DNA from 3 places in the Vogesella amnigena genome. Region 1 is predicted to be linked to each of the others. Evidence: predicted binding sites of a transcription regulator. Region 1 holds the regulator's gene; each other region holds the start of a gene.

Evidence for each region. Region 1 encodes sigma-54, which starts transcription at its own class of promoters, with help from an activator protein. Its sites were predicted from a motif close to CTGGCACGCTTCATGCTT; they were not measured.
Region 2: a site for sigma-54 is predicted at 2,022-2,039, ahead of flgB (flagellar basal body rod protein FlgB). Genes of this name have one in related genera too.
Region 3: a site for sigma-54 is predicted at 1,652-1,669, ahead of ACFOKJ_RS00845 (pilin). Genes of this name have one in related genera too.

Annotation. Positions count from the first base shown of each region.
Region 1 covers NZ_JBHRYH010000023.1:24,597-28,720, reverse strand. Annotated here, with positions in the region: gene ACFOKJ_RS11770 (PTS sugar transporter subunit IIA) at 1-48, opposite strand, end outside; gene hpf (ribosome hibernation-promoting factor, HPF/YfiA family) at 180-509, opposite strand; gene ACFOKJ_RS11760 (RNA polymerase factor sigma-54) at 575-1,999, opposite strand; gene lptB (LPS export ABC transporter ATP-binding protein) at 2,006-2,734, opposite strand; gene lptA (lipopolysaccharide transport periplasmic protein LptA) at 2,731-3,252, opposite strand; gene lptC (LPS export ABC transporter periplasmic protein LptC) at 3,242-3,808, opposite strand; gene ACFOKJ_RS11740 (KdsC family phosphatase) at 3,805-4,124, opposite strand, start outside.
Region 2 covers NZ_JBHRYH010000009.1:169,112-173,235, forward strand. Annotated here, with positions in the region: gene flgE (flagellar hook protein FlgE) at 1-446, opposite strand, end outside; gene ACFOKJ_RS04335 (flagellar hook assembly protein FlgD) at 466-1,152, opposite strand; gene flgC (flagellar basal body rod protein FlgC) at 1,169-1,579, opposite strand; gene flgB (flagellar basal body rod protein FlgB) at 1,582-1,977, opposite strand; gene ACFOKJ_RS04350 (OsmC family protein) at 2,196-2,615, opposite strand; gene tsaD (tRNA (adenosine(37)-N6)-threonylcarbamoyltransferase complex transferase subunit TsaD) at 2,723-3,748, shown strand; gene ACFOKJ_RS04360 (ATP-binding cassette domain-containing protein) at 3,888-4,124, shown strand, end outside.
Region 3 covers NZ_JBHRYH010000002.1:93,360-97,483, forward strand. Annotated here, with positions in the region: gene ACFOKJ_RS00835 (hypothetical protein) at 1-22, opposite strand, end outside; gene bioA (adenosylmethionine--8-amino-7-oxononanoate transaminase) at 95-1,453, opposite strand; gene ACFOKJ_RS00845 (pilin) at 1,710-2,144, shown strand; gene ACFOKJ_RS00850 (pilin) at 2,183-2,614, shown strand; gene ACFOKJ_RS00855 (PglL family O-oligosaccharyltransferase) at 2,751-4,124, shown strand, end outside.

The sequences.
Region 1 (4,124 bases):
GTCGGCCAGAACATGGGACAGGGGAAGTATTTTGCCGATCAAGCTCATGATGTCTGTGGGGGCAGAAAAACGTCGGCCATTCTACGCTGAGTCCGGCATTTTCCATAGCAACGCGGGTGGTTGTGGCCAGCAAAAACGGGAGCCTGTGGCTCCCGTTGTCATCTTGCTGTCATCCTGATTTACAGGGCGGCGTCGGCGGCATTGGCCTGCGGCGCTGCGCTACGATGTTCCCCCTGTTTTTCCTTGAACTTGAGTACCTGACGGTCCAGTTTGTCCATCAGGGCATCGATGGCGGCGTACATGTCGGCATCGGTTGCCTCCACGTGAATGTCCTTGCCTGCCAGATGCACATTGACCTCCGCTTTTTGTACCAGTTTATCCACGGACAGCGTCACGGTGATGCCGATCACGTTATCGACATGGCGGGTGATGCGTTCCAGTTTGCTCTCGATGAACTCGCGCAGGGACGGGGTAACTTCGAGGTGTAGACCGGTAATTTTGAGGTTCATACCCTGACTCCTTCTGTGAACGGCACGGTCGGGCTGGCCGTACCGGGGTTTCTTCGCACTCGTTGTTAAAGTGCTTTGCGAAGGTTAACTGGCGGTATCTGCATAGCTTCACGATACTTGGCTACGGTGCGCCTGGCAACCTGTATGCCCTGTGCCGTGAGACGGTCGGCGATGGCACTGTCGGACAGCGGTTTCTTGCTGTCTTCAGCATCGATGATCTGGCGGATGTGCGCCTTGATCGCCGTGGCGGAACATTCGCCACCGCTATCGGTTTCCAGCGCATTGCCGAAGAAGTATTTGAGCTCGAACAGGCCTCGACTGCACAGCAGATACTTCTGGGTGGTTACCCTGGAAATCGTCGACTCATGCAGCCCGAGTTCATCCGCGATATCGCGCAGAATCAATGGGCGCATGGCCACTTCGCCGTGTTCAAAGAACGCCTGTTGCCTGTCAACGATAGCTTCCGACACTTTCAGAATAGTGTCAAACCGCTGCTGGATGTTTTTTACCAGCCAGCGCGCCTCCTGCAGTTGCCCGCCCAGGTTGTGGCTGCTGTCTCGCTGCTGCAGCATGCCGGCATACAGTTGATTTACCTGCAGTTTCGGCAAGGCACCACGGTTGAGCTGGGCAATCCAGCGACCGTTGCGCCGAATCACATGGATATCCGGCACCACGTAGTGGGTATCGCCCTGGTCGAAGCCACTGGTTGGCCGCGGTCGCAGGGTGGCTATCAGCTGGTGGGCCGCGCGCAGTTCGGCTTCGCCAACGGCCAGCAGCTTCTTTAGCCGCACGTAGTCACGGTTGCCCAGCAGGGCCAGGTGTTCGCGCACCAGCGTCAGCGCCAGCTCGCGTGATGGGGCAGTAGCCGGCAATGCGGCCAACTGCAGCTGCAGGAATTCGGCCAGGTCGCGGCTGCCCAGCCCTACCGGCTCGAACTGCAGCAGCAGCTTGCGCAGGTACTCCAGCTCGTCGGTATCGATGTCCAGTTCCAGCGGCAGGCTGGCGGCAAACTCGTCCAGCGGGGTGGTGAGGTAGCCGTCTTCGTCCAGCTCGTCGATCAGCAGGGTGAGCAGCGCGCTGTCGCGGCGGCTCAGCGGACGTTCGCCGATCTGAGCTGCCAGGTGCTCGCGCAGGGTGGGGCGACAGGGGGTGTTGAGGATGGGGTCGAATTCGTCGTCGTCATCGCGGCTGCCGCTGCCGCCACCGCCGCTGCCCCAGTCGCTGAGGTCCATTTCCTCGCGCTCGCGTTCACGCGGCGCTTCCTCGCTACTGCTGCTGTCGGCGGGAGTGTCGCTGGCCGCCGCTGCCTGCTGCTCGTGCTCGGCCGGGCCATCGCTATCGGCGCGTTCCAGCAGCGGGTTTTCCAGCAGGTAGCGTTCCAGCTCGGTGGAAAGATCCTGGGTGGACATTTGCAACAGCTTGATCGACTGCTGCAATTGCGGGGTCAGGGTCAGGTGCTGGCTGACTTTGAGTTGCAGTGTCTGTTTCATGCCGCTTTACAAGTGGAAGTGCTCGCCCAGGTAGACCTGGCGCACCTGTTCGTTGCTGACCAGCTCGGTGGGCAGGCCGGATGCCAGCACGCGCCCCTCGGAGATGATGTAGGCACGGTCGCAGATGCGCAGCGTCTCGCGCACGTTGTGGTCGGTAATCAGCACGCCGATACCGCGTTCCTTGAGGAAGGAAATGATCTTCTGGATGTCGATCACCGCGATCGGGTCCACGCCAGCGAATGGTTCATCCAGCAGGATGAAACGCGGGCGGGTAGCCAGCACGCGGGCGATTTCCACGCGGCGGCGCTCGCCACCGGACAGCGCCATGGCATTGCTTTCGCGCAGGTGGCCGATGTTGAGGTCGTCCAGCAGCAGTTCCAGCTCCTTGTCCAGCAGCTCGCCGCTGAAGCCGGCCACCTCCAGTACTGCCTGGATGTTTTCTTCCACCGTCATCTTGCGGAAGATGGAGGCTTCCTGCGGCAGATAGCCCAGCCCCAGCCGTGCGCGCTTGTGGATGGGCAGGTGGGTGATGGTTTCGCCATTCAGCGTGATGCTGCCGGCATCGGCGGCAATCAGCCCTACCACCATGTAGAAGCTGGTGGTCTTGCCGGCGCCGTTGGGGCCCAGCAGGCCGATGACTTCGCCGCTGGCGATGTCCATCGACACGTCCTGCACCACGGTGCGCCTCTTGAAGGTCTTCTTCAGATGCTGGATGGACAGGCGGCTTTGCGTCATGGCTTGTCCTGCGGCTTGGGCTGGAGGATCACGGTGACGCGGCCCTTGGGGGTGCCGCTGGCGCTCGGAGTGCTGCCCATTACCTGGTACACCTCGCTGACGGTGTTGTAAGTGATCTGCTCGCCGGTCACCAGGTCCTGGCCACGCTTGACGCGTGCCTTGCCGGTGAGAATTACCAGGTTGCTGGCACTGGTGTAGTCGACACGGCTGGCCTGGCCTTCGATGTATTCATTCTTGCCATCCACCTTCTGGCGGAAGGTGGCCGGGCTGCCGAAGGCCTGCAGGGTCTGGTTGCCCTGTGCATCGCGGGTGACGATGGTCTTGTCGGCGCGCATGCTGAGGGTGCCCTGGGTGGCTACCACATTGCCTTCCAGGATATTGATGCCCTGTTTCTGATCCAGCGAGCCGCGGTCGGCGGCCAGTTCGATGGGCTTGCCGCTATCGGCTTTTTCGGCGTGAACGTTGGCCGCAACGCAGCTGAGAGCCAGCAGCAGGGCGAGCTTCAGGTTATGGCACATAGTGCATCCTTACTTGGGACAGCAGCTTGAGCTGTCCGGCTTGGTGATTGTAGATAAGACCGACACTGCGTATCTGCGAGCTGCCATAGTCCAGGCGCACGGCAACCTGGCTGGAGGCCAGTTGCTGGCGATTGTCCAGGCGCAGCGCCTCGGTATACAGATGCATCGGCGCCTTGCCGTTCTGGCTGGCGCGCTGCAGGTGCACCTGGCCGCTGAAATCGGCGATGTCCAGCGACTTGCGGTAGCTGCCGCTGCTGGCGGTGATGCGGTAGTCGGGTGTGCCTTGCTGGAATTGCTGCAGGTCGGGCGCGGTGAAATGCACGGCTTCGGCTTGCGGCAGCTTCCACATGCTGGCGGCGTGCAACTGCTGCCAAGGCCGGCCCTGCTCGTCGAAGCGCTTGGCGCTGACCTGCTCGATGGTGTATTCCGGCTGGTTGGGGTTGAGTACGCGCTGCGCCGGCTGTTGCCACTGGGTGAGGATATCCAGCCAGGAGGTCAGCAGGCCCATGCCCAGCAGCAGGCCCAGCGGGAACAGTTTGCCGGCGCGGGTTTTCATGCCAGGTAGGCCGCCATCAGGCGTTCGTAGTTGCCCTGCGCCTGCAGGATGAGTTCGCACAGCTCGCGCACCGCGCCGTTGCCGCCGCCACAACCGGTGACAAAGTGGGCGTGCTGGCGCACGAAGCTGGGCGCGTCCGGCACTGCCACGGCAAAGCCGACGCGCGACATTACCGGCAGGTCCACCACGTCGTCACCGATGTAGGCGCACTGGCTGGCATCCAGCCCGGTTTTCTGCAGCAGCTCGGCAAATACCGCGCGCTTGTCGTGCACGCCTTCATAGTAGTGATCGATGCCCAGACCTCGGGCGCGATGGG
Region 2 (4,124 bases), on a different contig from region 1:
CCTACGTTGTCGATGCTCAGCGGCTGCTCGGCACCCACTTCATTGCCGAAATCATCCAGCTTGTAACCGGTCAGGAAGTAGCCGTTATTCTCGAAGTAGCCGTTCTCGTTCAGCTTGAACTGGCCGTTGCGGGTGTAGGCGGCAATGCCGTCACCCTGCTCGTCGGAATTCACCTGAAAGAAGCCGGGGCCGGAAATCGCCAGGTCCAGCGGGTTCTGGGTGGTGGTGATATTGCCCTGGAAGAAGGCCTGCGCCACGTTCACGGTCTGCACGCCGATACCCACCTGGGTATTGCTCACCGCGGACAGGCTATTGGCGTAGATATCGGCAAACTCGGCACGCGAGCGCTTGAAGCCCACGGTGCTGGCGTTGGACACGTTGTTGCCGATCACATCCAGCTGCTTGCTGGCTGCGTTCAGACCGCTCAAACCTTGCTGAAAACCCATGATGTTCTCCTTCCAAACCTTAAGCCGTAATCAATTCCACGTCCGACAGGCTTACACGCTCACCGGAAGAAAGAACCAGACGGGGTTGTCCATTTTCAAACGCTACCGCACTCACCGAGTAACCCTGCAATGGCGTGGCTTCCACGGTTTCGCCCGCACTGCTGGCAGTGACGCGCACACCGTAGGTACCTTCAGCCACCGTATTGCCGTTGCGATCCTTGCCGTCCCAGGTGTAGCTGACCATGCCGGCCTCGCCGCCGGTCAGCTCCAGGGTGCGCAGCACACTGCCCCTGCTGTCCACGATATCCACCGACACCTTGTCGGCATCCGCGGCCAGCTTGAACAAGCCAGGAGCCGTGCCGTCCTTCAGATTGATGGCATTGCCTTCGGCCAGCACTTTCTTGCCGATCACATTGATGGCCGACATCGATTGGCCGGACACCTGCGCATCCATCATCACCTTCAGGGTAGCGTTCAGCTTTTCCAGGCCGGACACGGTGCTGATCTGCGACATCTGCGCAGTCATCTGGCTGTTGTCCATCGGGTTCAGCGGATCCTGCGACTGCATCTGGGTGGTCAGCAGCTTGAGGAAGCGGTTCTGGATTTCCTCGGCCGAGGTCATGTTCTTGCTCGACGAGGTGCTACTGGTGCCATTGATCTGATCGAGCATCGACTGGCTGTACTTGCTGTTGGCGATGGTGGACATCACTCACTCCCCAGGCTTACTGGCCCAGCTGCAGGGTCTTCTGCAGCAGGGTCTTGGCGGTATTCACAATTTCCACATTGGTCTGGTAGGAGCGCGAAGCCGAAATCATGTCGGCCATTTCCTCCACCAGATTCACGTTGGACATCTTCACGTAGCCGTTCTCGTCGGCCAGCGGGTGGCCCGGCTGGTACTTCATGCGGAACGGCGAGGTATCTTCCACCACCGCGGTGGCGCGCACGCCGGCCAGCTGCGGCGTGGCTGCGGTCACCGGCGTGGCGGTAAACACCGCGTGACGGGCACGGTACGGCTCGCCAGTAGAGCTGGTGCTGCTCTCGGCATTGGCGATATTGCTGGCTACCAGGTTCAGGCGCATCGACTGCGCGGTGAGAGCCGAGCCGGCAATATTGAAAACATTAGACAGTGACATGATTATTGACCGCCCTTGATGGCATCCATCAGGCCGCTGATACGGCGGCCCAGGAATGTCAGCGTGCTCTGGTATTTGAGTGCATTGTCGGTAAATGCCGAACGCTCGATATCCATATCCACCGTATTGCCGTCGATGCTGCGCTGTACCGCGCTGCGGTATTGCAGCTGGGCGCCGCCGGCGTGGCTGGCAACCGCCGGCAGGTGGGCGGCATCGGTACGCTGCAGCGACAGTCCGCCCTGCTGGCCGGCGGCCTGCGCCTTGAGTGCCTGGGCAAAGTCGAAATCCACAGCCTTGTAACCCGGGGTGTCGGCGTTGGCGATGTTGCTGGCAATCACTTCTGCCCGCTTGGCGCGCAGATTCAGCGAGCTTTGCAGGAAGTCGAGTTGCTGGGACATCTTGTTCAACATGGCACGTCACTCACGGTGGAATGCAGCTACATAAGCACGATGCGTGCCAACAATTTTTTACATTTCAGACTCAAGAAAATCAGGCTGTTGCCGATGGAGACAGGCGGCGGCAAGAGCAACAACGGCAAGTTTTGCCGCCCCCTGAAATGAAAAACGCCACCGTTTGCCGGTGGCGTTCTGGATTCTGGCGGCCAACGTTGGCTGCATCAGGCGTCTTCGCGGATCTCGAAGTCGTGGGTGATGTCAGCGGTCTTGCCCAGCATAATGGAAGCCGAGCAGTACTTGTCGGCCGACAGCGAGATGGCGCGCTCCACCACTTCCGGCTTCAGCCCGCGGCCAACCACCACGAAGTGGAAATGAATGCGGGTGAACACCTTGGGGTCGACCTCGGCACGGTCGGCCTCCATTTCCACCCAGCAGTCACGCACGTCCTGGCGCGATTTTTTCAGGATGCTGATCACGTCGTAGCTGGTGCAGCCGGCGGTACCCAGCAGCAGCAGTTCCATCGGGCGCGGGCCCAGGTTGCGGCCGCCGCCTTCCGGTGCGCCGTCCATCACCACCGCGTGGCCGCTACCGGTTTCCCCCATGAAACAGACACCATCCACCCACTTCAGTCTTGCCTTCATTGTTGTTCTCCGCGTGAAACAAGGCGCCTAGCCTAACATCGCCGATTTGGGCGGACAAAGAATCACCGGTAAAATGGAAAGATTGATTTGTTTTGAAGCCCGAACTAATGCTTGTTCTTGGTATTGAATCGTCCTGTGACGAAACCGGCGTAGCCCTGTACGACACCGAACGCGGCCTGGTGGCCGACCAGCTGCACAGCCAGATGGCCATGCACGCCGAATACGGCGGCGTGGTGCCGGAGCTGGCCAGCCGCGACCACATCCGCCGCATCCGCCCGCTCACCAATGCCTGTCTCGCCGAGGCCGGCATTACGCTGCAGGACATCGACGCCATCGCCTTCACCCAGGGGCCGGGCCTTGGCGGCGCGCTGCTGGTGGGCGCCAGCTTTGCCAATGCGCTGGCCTTTGGCCTGGGCAAGCCGGTGATTCCGGTGCATCACCTGGAAGGCCATTTGCTGTCGCCGCTGCTGGCCGAGCCGCGCCCCGCGTTCCCCTTCCTGGCGCTGCTGGTTTCCGGCGGCCACACCCAGATCATGGCGGTGCGTGGCGTGGGCCAGTACGAAATCCTGGGCGAAACGCTGGACGATGCCGCCGGCGAAGCCTTCGACAAGACGGCAAAACTGCTCGGTCTGCCCTACCCCGGCGGCCCGCTACTGTCGAAGCTGGCCGAGGAAGGCGACCCGGCACGCTTTACCCTGCCGCGGCCGATGCTGCGCTCCGGCGACCTGGACATGAGCTTCTCCGGCCTCAAGACCGCAGTGCTGACGCTGAGTAAACAGGTGGAAGCCGAACACGGCGGCATCGACGAGCAGGCCCGCAAGGACATCTGCCGCGCCTTCCAGGAAGCCATCGTCGAGGTACTGGTAAGCAAGTGTCAGCAAGCGCTCAAACAGACCGGCATGAACCAACTGGTGGTGGCCGGCGGCGTAGGCGCCAACAAGCAGCTGCGCGCCGCGCTGGACGCCACCGCCAAGCGCCGCAAGTTCGCGGTGTACTATCCGCCGCTGAAACTGTGCACCGACAACGGCGCCATGATCGCCTTCGCCGGCGCCATGCGCCTGCAGCAGGCACAGGCAGCCGGCGGCTTTACGGTAAAACCGCGCTGGGACTTGTCCAGCCTGCCGGCGGTTTGATCGCGACATCTAACCCCTTTTTCTTGCCACAGAACCCACGGAAGACACGGAAACCTTCGCCCCCCGCCTCCACACTTGCCTTTCAAGCCGGCGCAGGTTTTCTGTCCGTGCTTTCCGTGGGTTCCGTGGCTAAAAAAACATGATCCAGCTAAAAAACCTCACCCTGCGCCGCGGCCTGAAAGAACTGCTTGTTGCGGCCAACCTTACGATCAACCCTGGCAACAAGGTCGGCGTGGTCGGTGCCAACGGCGCCGGCAAGTCCAGTTTGTTCGCCCTGCTGCGCGGCGAGCTGCATGCAGAAAGCGGCGATGCCATCGTGCCGGCGCACTGGACCATGGCCTATGTGGCGCAGGAAACCCCGGCCCTGCAGCGCAGC
Region 3 (4,124 bases), on a different contig from region 1:
GCGCTACAGACAGTTTCAACATCGCGACTGCCGCTCCAGTAATTATAGAAATGGCATAGTCTACTGCCATTTGTCGTATTGGTAAGCCTTTGTTTTATGGCAAAGGCGTCTCCACATTGCCGCCACGTGGCTCTGCTTGCTGGCGTAATTCAGCCAGCACGGCCGCCGTGCTTTCCGCCAGTTGTTGCATATGGCTTTCCTCCAGCACATAGGGCGGCATGAAGTACACGGTACTGCCGATGGGCCGTGTCAGGCAGCCGCGCGCCAGCATGGCGGCATAGAACACCTGGCTGAAATCGCTGCGTGCGGTGTCGACATCAAACGCCCAGATCATGCCGCGCTGGCGGAAGTGGCGCACGTCAGGCGCTTGCTGCAAGCCGGCCAGGTGGTGACTGAACCGCGCGGCTTTTTCCGTGTTGCGGGCCAGAATGTCTTCATCCTCGAATATCGCCAGCACTTCCAGCGCGGCGCGGCAGGCCAGCGCATTGCCGGTGTAGCTGTGCGAATGCAAAAAGCCGCGGCCAACATCATCATCGTAGAACGCGTTATAGATATCGTCGCTGGTTAACACACAAGACAGTGGCAGATAGCCACCGGTAATGCCCTTGGACAGGCACAGGAAGTCTGGCCGGATGCCGGCCTGCTCGCAGGCGAACAGCGTGCCGGTGCGGCCAAAGCCGACGGCGATCTCGTCGGCGATCAGGTGTACCTGGTACTGGTCGCACAGCGCGCGCAGCCGGGTCAGGTAGATCGGGTCGTACATCAGCATGCCGGCAGCACCCTGTACCAGCGGTTCGATGATGATGGCGGCAATCTGCCCAGCCTCGCGCTGGAACAGCTGCTCCACGTCGGCAATGGTGCGTAGCGCCACATCGGCAGCGGTTTCGCCTGGCAGCGCCAGCCTTGCATCCGGCGATGCCACGCGCAGATTGCTTTGCAGCAGTGGCGCGTAGGTGGCGGAGAACAGCGGCACGTCGGTTACCGCCAGCGCGCCGGCCGTTTCACCGTGGTAACTGTGCTGCAGGCTGACAAAGCGATGCTTGTCAGCCTGGCCGCAGTTGCGCCAGTAGTGGAAGCTCATCTTCAGCGCGATTTCGGTGGCGCTGGCCCCATCTGAAGCATAAAAGGCATGCCCAAGGCCGGTGAGTGCGTGCAGCTTCTCCGACAGCTCCACCACCGGGCGATGGGTGAAGCCGGCCAGGATCACGTGTTCCAGTGTATCCAGCTGCTGTTTGATGGCGTTCTTGATGCGGCCTTGATTATGGCCAAACAGGTTCACCCACCAGGAGCTGATACTGTCGATGTAGCGCTTGCCATCGAAATCCTCCAGCCACACGCCATCACCGCGGGCGATCGGAATGATGGGCAAGCGCTCGTGGCGCTTCATCTGGGTACAGGGGTGCCATACGGCGCTACGGCTGCGCTGCAGCCACTGTTGGGAATGGTTCGACATTGCTTAGCTCCTGTTTGCGCTGCATGCTAGCAGAGCTGCCGCGGTGCGTTGACTGACAAAAATTGTCAGTCCCGAGCAGGATTTGTCATCGCTCGCCCCGTTGGGGGCCAATGGCAAGCTGGGGCTGGCGCGAGATATTGATTTATATTTGTTTGGTTTTAGGGAGTTTTGCATCTTGCGGTGTCGTGTCTGGTCAGGCTGGCCCGATATTTGCATTAACTGCATGCCGCACCAGTGGCTGCCGGGAGAGAGGCGAATGAAACGACAAGAATCGGGGTTCACCCTGATCGAACTGATGGTGGTGGTGGCGATTATCGGCATCCTGGCTGCGCTGGCGATTCCGGCGTACATGGACTATACCCGGCGTGCCTATCTGGCCGAGGCGTTCAACGTGGCGGGTGCGGCCAAGACCTCGATCGAGGAATACCATGCCGCCAACAGTGCCTGGCCCAGTAGCAATGCCAGTGCCGGCCTGTTCCCGGCTGCGACCTACAGCGGGCAGGCGTTTACCGAAATGCGGGTGATGATGTCCGGTACGGTATCCATCATCCGCATGCAACTGAATGAAAAAGTCGCCAGTGGCGGCCATGTCTGGCTGGAGCCCTTGCCGGATGTGTCTGGCTCCTACCGCTGGCGCTGTGGTGGCGACACGGATTTGACACAACTATTGCCCTCCAACTGCCGGGGCTAATGGTTACATTTGTTTGGCAGTGACCCAGGAGGAAACTCATGAAACGCGTTCAACAAGGTTTTACCCTTATCGAACTGATGATCGTGGTAGCGATTATCGGTATTCTGGCAGCCATCGCCATTCCGGCTTACCAGGACTACACTAAGCGTGCACACGTGTCGGAAGGTCTGCAGCTGGCTGGCGCGGCGAAGACCGGTGTGGCGGAGTATTACTCTTCCAATGGTGTGTGGCCCGCAAATAACACTTCTGCAGGTTTGGCAGATTCGCCGTCTGGTAATGCAGTGAGCTCGGTAGTGGTTACTGATGGTGTGATTACCATCACTTACAATGAAAAAGTTGCAGTAAGTGCAGCTATTACTCTCACGCCGGATCCTGTTAGTGGCTCTATTAAATGGACATGCGCTGAAGCAAGTCCGACGGCTACCAACCCGATGGAAACCAACTGGCTGCCGTCCAACTGCCGTAGCTAATCTTGCTAAAGCTATTAAAAAGGGTGCTGCGGCACCCTTTTTTGCTGACCTAAGCTCCCCTATGCCACGATCCTTTCCCGCGCTGTTACTGGCCATACTGCTGTCTCTGGCAGTGTCGTTACCGTTGTTCAATTACATGCGCACCGTACCGTCGCCGGACTGGTGGACGCATGCGGTCACGCTGCTGTGTCTGAGTGGTGTGCTGTTCGGCAGCCTGTTGACCAGCGCTGCGGCCAACTGGTCGCGCGGCTTTTTGCTGTTGTTGCTGTGGTGGCTGTGTGCGTTCTTGCCATGGTTCCTGCGGCAATCCGGCAATCTGTACCAGTTACCGCTGTCCGAGGCGCTGGCTACGCTGTTCGTGATCGTGGCTGCGGCGCAGGCGGCTAACCTGCAGGAAAAACTGGGGCGCGAGCGGCTGGTAACGGTGCTGGCCGCCGTGATCTTGCTGGCCGCCTTGCTGCAGGGGCTGATCGGTTATCTGCAATTGCTGGGCGTCGCTCCGATGGCGCATGGCTGGTTGGTGTATGACCAGGCAAGTCCGCAGGACAACATCATGGGTAATATTGGTCAGCGCAACCAGTTTGCCCAGTTCCTCACCTGGGGCGTGCTGGCTGCGGCCTATCTGTTCATCAAGCGCCGTTTGCGCGTGTGGCTTGCCGTGCCGGCGGTATTGTTTCTGGTAACGGTAATGGCATGGTCCGGTGGCCGTCTGCCCCTGGCTTATGCCGGGGCCATGGTGGTGGTAGCACTGGTCTGGTATCGACACAGCCAGGATCGCCGCCTGCTGCGCACCTTGCTGCTGGCGGCCGTGGCCATGCTGGGAGCGCAGTTGTGGGGGCAGCATGTGGCGCACTGGCTTACCGGGCTGGATATCGCCAGCGGGCTGGATCGACTGGATGCCGCCGACTTTGGGGCGCGCCGCCGTATCGAGTGGCTGAAAGCCTGGCAGATCGTGCAGGCCTACCCGTGGTTTGGCGTCGGCTTTGGTGGGTTTGCCTACCAGTCGGTGTGGCTGGAGGCGTTTGCCGGTCATGACAAAATTCCCGAGAGCTCGCTGTTTACCCACAGTCATAACCTGATTGCGCAGCTGCTGGCGGAAACCGGGGTACCAGCTACCTTGCTGGCTGCCGTGGTCTGCATTGTCTGCCTGCTGCCGTACTGGAAAAAGGCTCAGGCTACCGCCGAGAACGCATTCCTCACCTTGCTGGCAGCGGCCATTCTCGGCCATTCCATGTTTGAGTACCCGTTATGGTACCTGCCGTTCCTGGCCATGTTCTGCATCATCCTGGTGCTCAGCCCGGTGCCTGGCATCGAGGTGCCGGTACGGCCGGCGCTGCGCAAGTTCGGTGCTGCCCTGCTGTTGCTGGGAGGCATCGCCTATCTGGTTAACGGCGTGCAAACCTTCCGTGTGCTACAGATCGCGGTACAGCCCGTTCGCAGTCAGCAGGAAAACTACCAGCGGGTGGAAACCCTGCTTGGCGTTTCCAGCAACCCGTTCTGGTCTTACGAG